DNA from 3 places in the Corynebacterium tuingiense genome. Region 1 is predicted to be linked to each of the others. Evidence: riboswitches for the same ligand, from Rfam matches in the RefSeq annotation. Region 1 holds a riboswitch; each other region holds the start of a gene.

Region 1 (4,215 bases):
GGCCAAAGGTCGGCTCGTCCAATAGCAGCACCTCCGGCGCGGTCACCAGAGCCGTTGCTACCGAAAGCCGGCGCTTTTCGCCGCCGGATAGCGTAAACGGATTGGCCTTGAGCAAGTGCCCCAAGCGCAGCGATTCCACCAACTGGGCGATGCGTTTCTCTGGGGGATCGACGCGCATGACCTTGGGCGCGACCCGCAATTCCTCTTCCACGCTGCGGGAGACAAATTGGTGTTCGGGATTTTGGAAGACGAAGCCAATGCGGTCCGCCAATTCGCGGGATTTCCACCGGGAAGGAGGGCCCTTCACACCGCGGCGGATGAAGTCAGCGACCCCGATTTCCCCGGACTCGGCCGGAAGTAGCCCCGCCATCGTCATCAGCCACGTGGATTTTCCCACGCCATTGCGCCCGGTAATGACGGTCGAGGCCCCCGCCGGCAGGGAGATGGATCGCGGCGGCCCATAGCGGGTTACCAAATCCTTGCTCCACAGCGCCGCGTTGGACTCATCGAGGGCATCGCTTGCCCGTGACCGCGCCTGCGGGAGACCGGTGACCTGGCGCTTGCGGGCGACGTCAGCAAAGGGGGCATCAGAGATAATGCGCCCATCCTTCAGCTCTACTGCGCGGTCCAGCACGCTTTCCCACGCCGCATGCTGATGCTCGACCACCACCAAAGTGGCACCCGTGTGCTTCACCAGCTTGCCGACGGCCCGCACCACGTCCTGCGCCCCTTCCGGATCCAGGTTGGCGGTGGGCTCGTCCAATAGGACCACGCCCGCGCCCATGGCGATGACCCCGGCAAGCGCCAGGCGTTGCTTCTGCCCGCCGGAGAGGTGCTCGGTAGGAAAATCCAGGTCCACGTAGGGGCCAACCAGCTCCTGAGCCTGTTGCACCCTGCGCCAGATCTCCTCGCGCGGATATGCCAGGTTCTCGCAGCCAAAGGCGATATCGTCGCCCACGCGCGCGGAGATGACCTGCGAATCCGGATCCTGCAGAACCAACCCCACCGGAATGGTCCGACCCGGCTCTTCGACCGTGCCCGCAGAATCCTCCAAGGTAATCTCGCCGGTGCGCGTGCCTTCCTCATCGGAACCCAAGACACCTGCCATCGCCGCCAATAGCGTCGACTTTCCGGAACCGGAATCCCCGCACAGCAAGACTTTCTCACCGGGTTCGATGACCAGATCTATGTCCTGCAGCGCCGGTTGGGAGCGCCCAGCGTGGGTCCAGCCGTAGCCGCGGGCCGCAATTTTTGTGGCGTTTCCTGCTAAGCGTGAAAAATCAGTCACAGCGGTCTAAGCCCTAAGCGCGCTGTTCGCGGCCTACTGCAAAGCGGTCAAGGGCACCGGTCTTTGCCAATGCCTTCACCACATAAAAGCCCAGGGCTCCGGCCAAGATAGCACCGGAAATGGTCAACGTGACCAAGTAGATCATATTGAACTCGAAGGACTTCGCGAGGTTACCGGAGGTAAACAGCTCTAGGACAAAGGCGCCCCAGCCTGCTGCCATACCGGCCAGGATGGTCACCCCAAGGTTGAACTGGCGGTACATGAAGATGGCGAGAATGATCTCCACACCAATACCCTGCGCCAGGCCCGAGTACAGGGTGCTAATGCCCCACTGTGAACCCAAGACGGCCGATACCGTCGCGGCAAGGACCTCCACGTACACCGCCGCACCCGGCTTACGGATAACCAAGCCACCCAGGATGCCGCCCAGCAGCCAGATGCCGGTGGCCAAGCCACCAAGACCCGGCGTAAGAGCATCCATGGCCTCGTACCAGGCATAGCCCACGGCATTCCAGCCCAAGAACACGAAACCACAGGCAACACCCAAGACTGATGCCACCACGATGTCCACCACGCGCCAGTCCAAGCTGCGCTTTGGTGCTGCGGCCCCAGTAGTATTAGCAGTCATTATTTTCTCCCTCTCGCCGGAATTACCCGGATCAGGTTCAACGGTTCACCGCGTCATATCGCAGTATCTCAGCCTTCATTTCTGTGCCGGTGCGGCCTGTGCGCCCCACGGGCCCACAGATTCTGAAAGCTCCCGTGTAATGGTTTAAATCAAATAGCCCAAGGCCCACATTTTACTTATCTGGGCACAGGCTTTACTCATACTAGCAGGCACGCATACGGGTCCCCACAACCAATTCGGCGGCCGAATTGGCGTGCTCAACCGCGCCAACAGACTCCAACGGCAAGAGCCCCCGTTACCGTTTAACACGGAAGCGGGGGCTCTGACTGGACGCGGTGCCGAGGGGCACGAGCGCCTAGGACTTAGAAGGTGAAGTCCTCATCCAGCGGGACGGAGGCGCCGGTGAATTCACCGAAGCCATCGTCACCGTAGATGGAATCGCCGTAAGTCGGAATCGAGTATGCGGCGTTGCGCGCAGCCTCGGTCGGCTTGACGGAGATATTGCGGTAACGGGAGATACCGGTACCGGCCGGGATCAGCTTACCGATGATGACGTTCTCCTTGAGGCCGATGAGCTTATCGGAGCGCTTGTTAATAGCGGCATCGGTAAGCACACGCGTGGTCTCCTGGAACGAAGCGGCGGATAGCCAGGACTCGGTAGCCAAGGACGCCTTGGTAATACCCATGATCTCCGAGCGCAGCTGAGCCGGCTCGCCGCCTTCTGCGACCTGAGCAGCGTTCATCTGCTTGGCCTCAGAAAGGTCGATCAGGTTACCCGGCAGCAGCTCCGTGGTACCGGCGTCGATGACGGTACCGCGGCGCAGCATCTGGCGGATGATGATCTCAATGTGCTTGTCGTGGATGGCCACACCCTGGGTGCGGTACACGGCCTGCACCTCGTTGATGAGGTGCTGCTCCACGCCGCGACGACCCAGGACCTCGAGCACGTCGTGCGGGTCAGCCGCACCACGCATCAAGCGGTCACCGGTCTCAACGTGGTCGCCGTCCTTCAAGGAACGCTCGATCATCGCATCCGGGTTGGACTCCATCGGACGACGCACCTGGGCCAGGCCCTGGCGCTTGGACAGCTTCTCGTAAACCACGTCATCGGAACCGTCATCCGGGGTGATGGTCATGGTCCAGAAGTTGCCCTCATCGGACAGGGACACGGTGCCGTCCACGGAGGCAATCGGTGCGCGGTTCTTCGGGTTACGGGCCTCGAAGAGCTCCTGAACACGCGGCAGACCACCGGTAATGTCGCCACCGACACCACCCTGGTGGAAGGTACGCATGGTCAGCTGGGTACCAGGCTCACCAATGGACTGTGCAGCCACGATGCCGACGGCCTCGCCGATGTCGACCAACTGGCCGGATGCCATGGACTTGCCGTAGCACTTCGCACAGACACCAGCCGGGGTCTGGCAGGTCAGCACGGAGCGGACCTTGACGTCGGTGACCTTGGCATCGAGAAGCTTCTGCGTGAGCTCCTCGGTCAAGTCTGCACCAGCCTCTGCGACGACCTCGCCGTTCTCGTCCTTGACGTCGGTGGCAAGCACGCGACCGGAAGCGGAGGTCTCCCACAGCTCGGAGAGGACGACCTTGTCGCCGGAGACCTCGCCGATAGGAACGCGCACGCCCTGGCGGGTGCCACAGTCCTCTTCACGGACGATGACATCCTGAGCGACGTCCACCAGACGACGGGTCAGGTAGCCGGAGTCAGCGGTACGCAGCGCGGTATCGGCCAGACCCTTACGGGAACCGTGGGAGTTGTTGAAGTACTCCAGCACGGACAGGCCTTCGCGGAAGGAGGTCTTAATCGGGCGGGTGATGTAATCACCGTGCGAGTTCACAACCATGCCCTTCATACCGGCCAGCGTCCAGATCTGACGCATGTTACCGGCAGCACCCGACTTCACAATCATTGGAATCGGGTTGTAATCCGGGTAGATGTTCTCGACGGCCTCACCAACGGTGTCGGTCGCGTCCTTCCACAGCTCAACCAGGCGGTCATAACGCTCGCGCTCCGTCAGAGCACCCTGCTCCCAGTACTTACGCTCGATGCGCTCTGCTTCCTTCTCATAAGACTCAAGGATCTCGGTCTTATTCGGCAGCACCAGCACGTCAGACATCGTAATGGTCACACCGGAACGGGTTGCCCAGTAGAAGCCAGCGTCCTTCATGTTGTCCAGAACCTGGGCCACGGTGATCATTGGGTACTTGGTGGCCAAGTCGTTGACCACGTCACCAATGAGCACCTTGCCGTCCGTGCCGCCGCCTTTGCGGACCATGATGCCCTCAA
Region 2 (4,215 bases), 830 kb from region 1:
CACTAAAGATGGCTCCTATCCGGTATTAGACCCAGTTTCCCAAGCTTATCCCGAAGTGCAGGGCAGATCACCCACGTGTTACTCACCCGTTCGCCACTCGAGTACCCTGCAAGCAGGGCCTTTCCGTTCGACTTGCATGTGTTAAGCACGCCGCCAGCGTTCGTCCTGAGCCAGGATCAAACTCTCCACAAAAAGAAAAATTTCAGAACAACAAAATTCCAAAATAGGCCGTGAAAAGCCCAAACCTAACCAAAAGAACAAACCACCACAAACCCACAAAAGCAGGCCCATGCTGGCGTCCAAAAAATTACTACAAAGAAAAAATCACTGCCTCCCCAACCCGACGGGGCACAAAAAGGGAGACAAAAAGTTGAACACAATCACATGCCAACCAATCCATCAATGCAGCCGAAACACTAAACAGTATTCAAAAAGGTACATGCTTCACATACCTTACCGGCACACACCAACCAACAAACCAACTCTAGACTTGCTGGCCAACAGACCAATCAACACACAACCATGCACACAAAAATAAAAAATAAGTACATTGGCACACTATTGAGTTCTCAAACAACATCCACACACCACAAGAAAATTAACCAAACGTTAACCTCTCATCGGCGGCTCGTACTAACTTACCCAACAACCTGAACCAAGTCAAATCCTTGAACCAAGCCAGTACAAAAAGTCACTAAAAAGTAACCAACCGGCTACCTCCCGGCGACTTGGATAAACCTACACCCCACTCCAAGAAACACACAAATCCCCTGGCAAAAGCGTAAAACCGCAATTACCAAGGGATCAGTTAACAGCCAGGGCGCCGTCACTAGGAGGGATTCACAACCCGTGCCCCGGCGAAGCGTTTCTTGCCCTTACGCAACACCAGCCAAGAGCCATGCAGCAGGTCTTGGGAAGACGGTGACCACTCGATGTCCTCGATGCGCTGGTTATTCACGTACGCACCGCCCTCGCCCACAGTGCGGCGCGCGGCACCCTTGGATTTCTCCAATCCCGACTCAACCAACAAGTCTAGGATGGTGGCCTGCGTGCTGACCTCAACCACCTCGGTTTCCTGCAATGCAGAAGACAACGTGGCCTCGTCCAAATCCTGCAGTTCTGCCCTGCCGAACAGCGCCTGGGAAGCCAACTCCACTGCTTCGGTGGCCTGCGCCCCGTGCACCAGGGTGGTCATCTCCCGCGCCAACACGCGTTGCGCCTCACGCTTGTGGGGCTCCTCCTCCACCTTGCGCTCCAGCTCCACGATTTCGTCCTGGGTGAGGAAGGTAAACCAACGCAGGTAATCGATAACCACGGCATCACCGGCGTTAATGAAGTACTGGTACCAGGAGTACGGGCTGGTCAGCTCCGGATCTAGCCACAGTTTGCCGCCACCGGTGGATTTGCCGAACTTATTGCCCTCGGCATCTGTCACCAGCGGCACCGTCAGGCCGTGCACCTTCGCACCGTTTACTCGCCGGTTCAGATCCACACCGGAAACGATGTTACCCCACTGGTCGCCACCTCCAATCTGCAGCACACAGTCGTATTCGTTGTGCAGGTGCACAAAGTCGTTGGCTTGCAGCAGCATGTAGGAAAACTCGGTGTAGGAAATACCGTCGGATTCCAAACGCCGCTTCACGGTATCGCGGTCCAGCATGGTGTTCAGCGAGAAGTTCTTGCCGATATCGCGTAGGTATTCGATGACGTTTATCTGGCTAGTCCAGTCCGCGTTATTCACCATTACCGCCGGGCTGGCAACTTCCCCTGCATCGGTGAAGTCCACGAAAGCCGCAAGTTGGGTCTTGATGGCCTGCATGTTCTCTGCGATCTGCGCTTCTGAGAGCATGGAGCGCTCCCCCACATCGCGTGGATCGCCAATCATTCCCGTCGCGCCACCGGCCAAGGCGATGGGACGGTGGCCGAATTGCTGGAAGCGCTTCAACATGATCAGCGGCACCAAGTGGCCGGCGTGCAGCGAGCTGCCCGTCGGATCGAAACCGCAGTACAAACTGATCCGATTCTCTGCGGCCTCCCTCAGCGCCTCCAGATCCGTGGACTGGTTGATCAGCCCGCGCCATTGCAATTCGTCGATGATGTTCGTGGTGTTGCTCATACGAAGGTGTTCCCTTTGCTCCCTATTATTTGTTCTTTTTGGGGTTATATCTTTGCAGGGCGTGCGGTTCTACTTATCCGCAGCCAATGGGTGGTACTCGCCGGGCCAGTCCGTGGCCTCGTCGACCAGCAGCACCGGGATGCCATCCTGCACCGGATAGGCCTTGTTCAGCCTGGGGTTCACCAAATAGTCACCGTGATCCTCCAGCGGTTGCCTGTCGATGGGGCACACGAGGATCTCTAGGAGCTTCTGATCAATCATGCTGCTTAGTTTAGCCCCTGCCCCGGACATCTCACCGAGTGACTCCCTGGTGTTGCTTGCCGATGCCTCCTCGGTCAACCACCTAGCCCATAACTTCACTATCGGGTGGTGTGCGTTACAGTGGAAGGTGCAACCGAACACGGGCGCTCGAGGTATCGAGCTGAGATCGCGCTGTATGCCCGCGCGAGTACCGCTAGAACCTGCCTGGTTAGAACCAGCGAAGGAAGAATGAGGAGAGTCAACTATGACGGATACGTCTACCCAACACACCCGTACCACCATTCCGAACGACGAATATGGTGCGGAAATCCACCCGAAGCACAGCTTCGCCCCCATCGAGAAGCAGGTGGAATCCTTCGGTAAGACCTTCACCCTGCAGGTGCCGGAGACCGAGGTGCAGCTGGATGATTCCCCGACGGGACCGAACGCACCGCAGAAGCTCTACCGCACCCGCGGTCCGTGGGCCGAGCCAACCGAAGGCCTAGAGGCCCTGCGCAGCGAGTGGATCAAAGCCCGCGGAGATGTGGAGGCCTACGAGGGGCGTCGTCGCAACTTGCTGGACGACGGTAACCGCGCCCTCAAGCGTGGCGAGGCCAGCGACGAGTGGAAGGGCGTCAGCCGCGAAACGCTGCGGGCCAAGGAAGGAAAGCGCGTAACCCAGATGCACTACGCCCGCCAGGGTGTTATCACCCCGGAGATGGAATACGTCGCACTGCGCGAGCACTGTGACGTAGAAAAGGTGCGCGAGCAGGTTGCCTCCGGTAAAGCGATCATCCCGAACAACATCAACCACCCAGAGTCCGAGCCGATGATCATCGGCAATGCCTTCAACACGAAGATCAACGCCAATATCGGTAACTCCGCCGTGACTTCCTCGATCCGCGAAGAGGTAGACAAGCTGCGCTGGGCTACCCGCTGGGGCGCAGATACCGTGATGGATCTATCCACCGGTAACGACATTCACACCACCCGCGAGTGGATCATGCGCAACTCTCCGGTGCCGATTGGTACCGTGCCGATCTACCAAGCACTCGAGAAGGTCGACGGCGTCGCCGAGGATCTGACCTGGGAAATCTTCCGCGATACCGTGATCGAGCAGTGTGAGCAGGGTGTGGACTACATGACGATCCACGCCGGCGTGCGCCTGCCCTTCGTGCCGCTGACCACCAAGCGCGTGACCGGCATCGTCTCCCGCGGCGGTTCCATCATGGCCGGCTGGTGCCTGGCACACCACAAGGAATCCTTCCTCTATGAGAACTTCGACGAGCTGTGCGAGATCTTCGCCAAATACGACGTCGCGTTCTCTCTGGGCGACGGCCTGCGCCCCGGCTCCATCGCCGACGCCAACGACGCAGCCCAGTTCGCCGAGCTAAAGACCATCGGCGAGCTGACCCACCGCGCGTGGGAATACGACGTGCAGGTGATGGTCGAAGGCCCGGGCCACGTGCCGCTAAACATGGTGCAGGTCAACAACGAAAAGGAGCAGGAATGGTGCGGCGGTGCACCGTTCTACACCCTGGGACCGCTGGTCACCGACATTGCTCCCGGTTACGATCACATCACCTCCGCCATCGGTGCGGCCAATATCGCCATGGGTGGTACCGCAATGCTGTGCTACGTCACCCCGAAGGAGCACCTCGGCCTGCCGAATAAGGACGACGTGAAGACCGGCGTGATCACCTACAAGGTCTCGGCGCATGCCGCGGACGTCGCCAAGGGCCACCCGGGTGCCCACGAGTGGGACGATGCGATGAGCAAGGCGCGCTTCGAGTTCCGCTGGCACGACCAGTTCGCCCTGTCCCTGGACCCGGATACCGCCCAGTCCTACCACGACGAAA
Region 3 (4,215 bases), 890 kb from region 1:
CCGTTTGCGGTAAGGAATCGGTCAAGGACCCGAATATATGCCTTGCGCTCCCGCGGGCTTAATTGCTCGAACTTTTCCACGCTGATGATCGCATCGTAGTGCCCGCGCCATTGCTTCGGGCTCGGAACGGGATCCGGAATCCGCTCTATGTGGATAGAGTCTTCCGTTCCAGCAAAGACAAGTGCCTCACGCATCTGGGTGATCTGTTCAACATCGCTGGTCAGGACATCGACAGTGGCGCGGCGCTTGGTAGCGCGTATCGCGGCCTGCATCCCGGCCGCGGGATAAACCAGAATGTGGGTACCGGCGCCGGTGCGGGTGGCATCGAGAAGCCAATCTGCTGCCCTACGCTGCGCCTCACCTAAGTCGTCCCGGTCCACATTGGTGGGTTCGCTCACCGTGGTGACATCAACGAAGTGGCTCTTCGGTTCCCGGCTTCCGGCTTTCGGGGTAAAGCTTTCGACCGTTTCCCGGATCGTCGTCGGCACGCCGCTGGAGAAGATCCCACCGACGTGGCTTAACCCATCGCCAGCATAGAGGCGCACTAGGTCGAGAGGCAGCTCCCCTGGCTCTGAATCTCCTACTCTAACCCCCTGTGGCTTGGGAAGATACCCCACCTGCAGGAGCTTGCCTAAAACCTTCACCAATTGAGTGGAGGATGCGACGGTCCATTCGCCTGCCATATAGCTTTCGGCAAAACCTAACCAGCCCGTGGCAGCGATTCGCTCGAATAACGCATCGTGGCCCACCTTCAAATCGGGGCCGCCTGCTGCATCGAGTTCCAGCTCCAAACCGGCATTATCGCAGGCCTTGGCAAATTCTGCCTCGGCCCGTCGGGATTTTAGCGTCGCCCAGCGCTGCGATGGCACGGTCGCGATATTGGGCCATGCCTCCGCGTCGATGGAGCGTAGATGCTCGGGGGTGGAAAAACTCATGGTTTGGGGAGCGCTCCTGGGTGCAAGGGTCACGGTTGAGCTTATTTTAGCCAGATTCTGAGCGGTTTCGGTTAAGGCGCTCCGCATGAAAGGAAACCCGAAACGCATGTAAATGGGTATCAAGTATGCACGTTATGTAACGAGCGTTTACACTATACGGGTACTTAAATAAGCTTTCTCGAGGAAGGTCGCATTAATTCCATGACTGATACCCCTTATCGTCCAAACGGAAGCCGTCACCACGTCGTCGTGGTTGGCGGTGGATTCGGCGGTCTTAACACTGTGAAGAAGTTGAAGAACGCCGATGTTGAGATCACCCTCATCGATAAGAAGAACCACCACCTGTTCCAGCCAATGCTCTACCAGGTGGCTACCGGCATGATTTCCGCTGGTGAGGTTGCCCCCTCGACCCGCCAGCTGCTGCGCAACCAGGATAATGTGGACTTTGTCAACGGCAACGTGACCGACATTAACCTGGAGGACCAGACGGTTACCGCCGAGCTCGATGACTTTTCGCGCACCTACTCCTACGACTCCCTCGTGGTTGCCGCTGGTTCCAGCCAGTCGTACTTTGGCAATGACCACTTCGCCGAGTTTGCCCCTGGCATGAAGACCTTGGATGATGCCCTGGAGCTGCGTTCCCGCATCATTTCCGCCTTCGAAAAAGCTGAGCTTACCGATGACCCCGCTGAGCGCGAGCGCCTCCTCACCTTCATCATCGTCGGTGCCGGCCCAACCGGTGTGGAGCTCACCGGCCAGATCGCTGAGTTGGCTAACCGCACGCTTAGCGATGTCTACTCCACCTACGGCACCTCCGCCGCAAAGATTTACCTGCTCGACGGCGCGCCCCAGGTACTCCCACCGTTTGGCAAGCGCCTCGGCCGCCGTGCCCAGCGCACCCTGGAAAAGGAAGGCGTTAACGTTCGCCTGAACGCCATGGTGACCGATGTCAACGAAGACTCCGTGACCTACAAGAACATGAAGACCGAGGAAGAGGTCACCCTCGAGGGCGCGACCAAGATCTGGTCCGCCGGTGTCGCTGCTTCCCCATTGGGCAAGATGGTCGCTGATCAAGCTGGCGTCGAGGCTGACCGCGCGGGCCGCGTATCCGTCAACGATGACATGACCGTTGGTGACTTCAACAACGTCTACATCATCGGTGACATGATGTCCCTGAACCGCCTGCCGGGTTTGGCACAGGTGGCAATTCAGGGTGGCGAGCACGTCGCCAAGCTCATCGAGACCAAGGTGGACGAGGAGTCCACGGCCGATGAAAAGGAGCCATTCGAGTACTTCGACAAGGGCTCGATGGCCATCGTGACCCGCTTCAATGCCGTCGTGAAGCTGGGCAAGACCGAATTCTCAGGCTTCCCGGGCTGGTTGGCATGGTTGGCCCTGCACCTGACCTACGTCGTTGGCCTGCGCAGCCGCTTGGCCGTATTGGTCAACTGGGCGGCTAATATCCTCTCCCGCAACCGCGGCAACCTGGAGATTACTACCCAGCAGCGCATCGCCCGCAACCTCATCGATGAGGCAGAAGAAGAGAAGAACTAAATTCTCCTCGGCACCAGCCGCCGTCCTACTACCCCGCAACGGGACTGTGGGCGGCGGCTTTTGTGGTTTTCGTTCCTATTTTCCCATTTTTGTTAGGCTTGGGCAGTACAACATGGGGTGCCACGCAGTGGCTGAGATATACCCATTGAACCTGCTCTCAGTTAGAACTAGCGAAGGGATTGTTGTGGATTGTTCATTTCTCCGTGCCCACGATGCGGTGCGCGATACCGCTCCACTTATTCAGTGCTTGACCAATAAGGTCGTCAGCAATATTTCTGCCAACGCGCTGTTGGCCATCGGCGCCAGCCCAGCAATGGTAGATACTCCAGATGAGTCGCAAGATTTTGCGAAGATCGCCAGTGGCGTGCTTATCAATTGCGGTACCCCGAATTCCGAACAATACGACGGCATGCGCGAGGCAATCGCCGGTGCGACCGCGGCTGGAAACCCGTGGGTCCTCGATCCCGTCGGCGCAGGTGGTCTGCACAAGCGCACCGAGTTCATGCACGAAGTCTTGCCGCAGCGCCCGACGGCGATTCGCGGCAATGCTTCCGAGATCATAGCTCTAGCAGGAACCGGAGCCGGCGGGCGCGGCGTGGAGTCCACCGATGGCGTAGAGGCGGCACTGGAACCGGCACTCAAATTGTCCCGCGAGACTGGTGCCGTTGTTGCCGTGTCTGGCCCCACGGATCTCATCGTGCAGGCAGGCGAATCGCCGAGGGCGGTAAGCCTCGAGTCCGGGCACCCGATGCTGCAAAACGTCATCGGCACGGGTTGTTCGCTGGGCGCCATCTGCGCGGCTTACCTGGCAGCGTGGGAGGATCCATTCGCAGCGATCATCGCAGCGCATGCGCATGTGGGGGCCGCGGGCAGCGTTGCCGCGGAGAAATCCTCGGCGCCCGGCTCCTTTGCGGTTGCCTGGCTCGATGCGCTGCATGAACTGTCGACCGATGGAATCAAGAAGCGGATCCCTGCCTCCGAGGTCGCAGACATTGCGGTGCTGTCATGAGCATCGATTGGACGCTGTACCTCATCACAGATCCTGAGCTCGCCGGCGGGCGGGACAAGGTCGTTCCCATCGTACAAGAGGCAGTGCGAGGCGGGGCTACCGTCGTGCAATTGCGCGATAAGGAGGCCAGCGACGAGGAGGTGGAGGCTACCGCCCGCGAGCTCATGAAGGTCTTAGGCGATGTACCGCTTTTTATCAATGACCGCGTCGAGGTAGCGGCCAGGGTGGGCTGCCACCTGCACATTGGCCAAAACGATATGGATTTACACCAAGCACGCGCGCTGCTCGGCCCCGATAAGCTCATCGGGCTTTCGGTGGGCACACGGGAAGAGTTGGACGCCATTGACCCGCAGGAGGCCCCCGATGTCATTGGCATCGGCCCGGTTTATTCGACGGCGACCAAGAAGAATGCGCCAGCGGGAATCGGCGCTGAGGCAGCCAGGCGCCTTGCCACCGCGGCGCGCGAACGCGGCATCGAGTCCGTCGCTATCGGCGGCATCAAGGCGCACAATGCCCACGAACTTTCTGCAAGCGACTTCGCAGGGATCTGCGTGGTCAGCGACGTTATGGCTGCTGGTGACCCGGCAGCGGCAGCACACAACCTAAAGGAGGCCTACCGTGGCTAAAGGAACCTACCCTCGTATTCTCTCGATTGCTGGAACTGATCCCACAGGCGGAGCCGGCATCCAGGCCGATCTGAAGTCCATCGCCGCCGCG

What was found. A riboswitch is a leader RNA that binds a small molecule or an ion and turns the genes downstream of it on or off. The one in region 1 is predicted to bind thiamine pyrophosphate.
Region 2: linked by a shared signal. The riboswitch ahead of thiC (phosphomethylpyrimidine synthase ThiC) and the one ahead of ACLI1T_RS01665 (ECF transporter S component) in region 1 are both predicted to bind thiamine pyrophosphate.
Region 3: linked by a shared signal. The riboswitch ahead of thiM (hydroxyethylthiazole kinase) and the one ahead of ACLI1T_RS01665 (ECF transporter S component) in region 1 are both predicted to bind thiamine pyrophosphate.

What each region holds. Positions count from the first base shown of each region.
Region 1 covers NZ_CP177101.1:337,000-341,214, reverse strand. Annotated here, with positions in the region: gene ACLI1T_RS01670 (ABC transporter ATP-binding protein) at 1-1,288, opposite strand, end outside; gene ACLI1T_RS01665 (ECF transporter S component) at 1,302-1,916, opposite strand; TPP riboswitch at 1,907-2,062, opposite strand; gene ACLI1T_RS01660 (DNA-directed RNA polymerase subunit beta') at 2,279-4,215, opposite strand, start outside.
Region 2 covers NZ_CP177101.1:1,168,719-1,172,933, reverse strand. Annotated here, with positions in the region: rRNA gene ACLI1T_RS05590 (16S ribosomal RNA) at 1-192, opposite strand, end outside; gene tyrS (tyrosine--tRNA ligase) at 830-2,116, opposite strand; gene ACLI1T_RS05580 (Trm112 family protein) at 2,186-2,377, opposite strand; TPP riboswitch at 2,507-2,620, shown strand; gene thiC (phosphomethylpyrimidine synthase ThiC) at 2,622-4,215, shown strand, end outside.
Region 3 covers NZ_CP177101.1:1,227,087-1,231,301, reverse strand. Annotated here, with positions in the region: gene ACLI1T_RS05865 (class I SAM-dependent methyltransferase) at 1-935, opposite strand, end outside; gene ACLI1T_RS05860 (NAD(P)/FAD-dependent oxidoreductase) at 1,137-2,489, shown strand; TPP riboswitch at 2,593-2,686, shown strand; gene thiM (hydroxyethylthiazole kinase) at 2,674-3,498, shown strand; gene thiE (thiamine phosphate synthase) at 3,495-4,124, shown strand; gene ACLI1T_RS05845 (bifunctional hydroxymethylpyrimidine kinase/phosphomethylpyrimidine kinase) at 4,117-4,215, shown strand, end outside.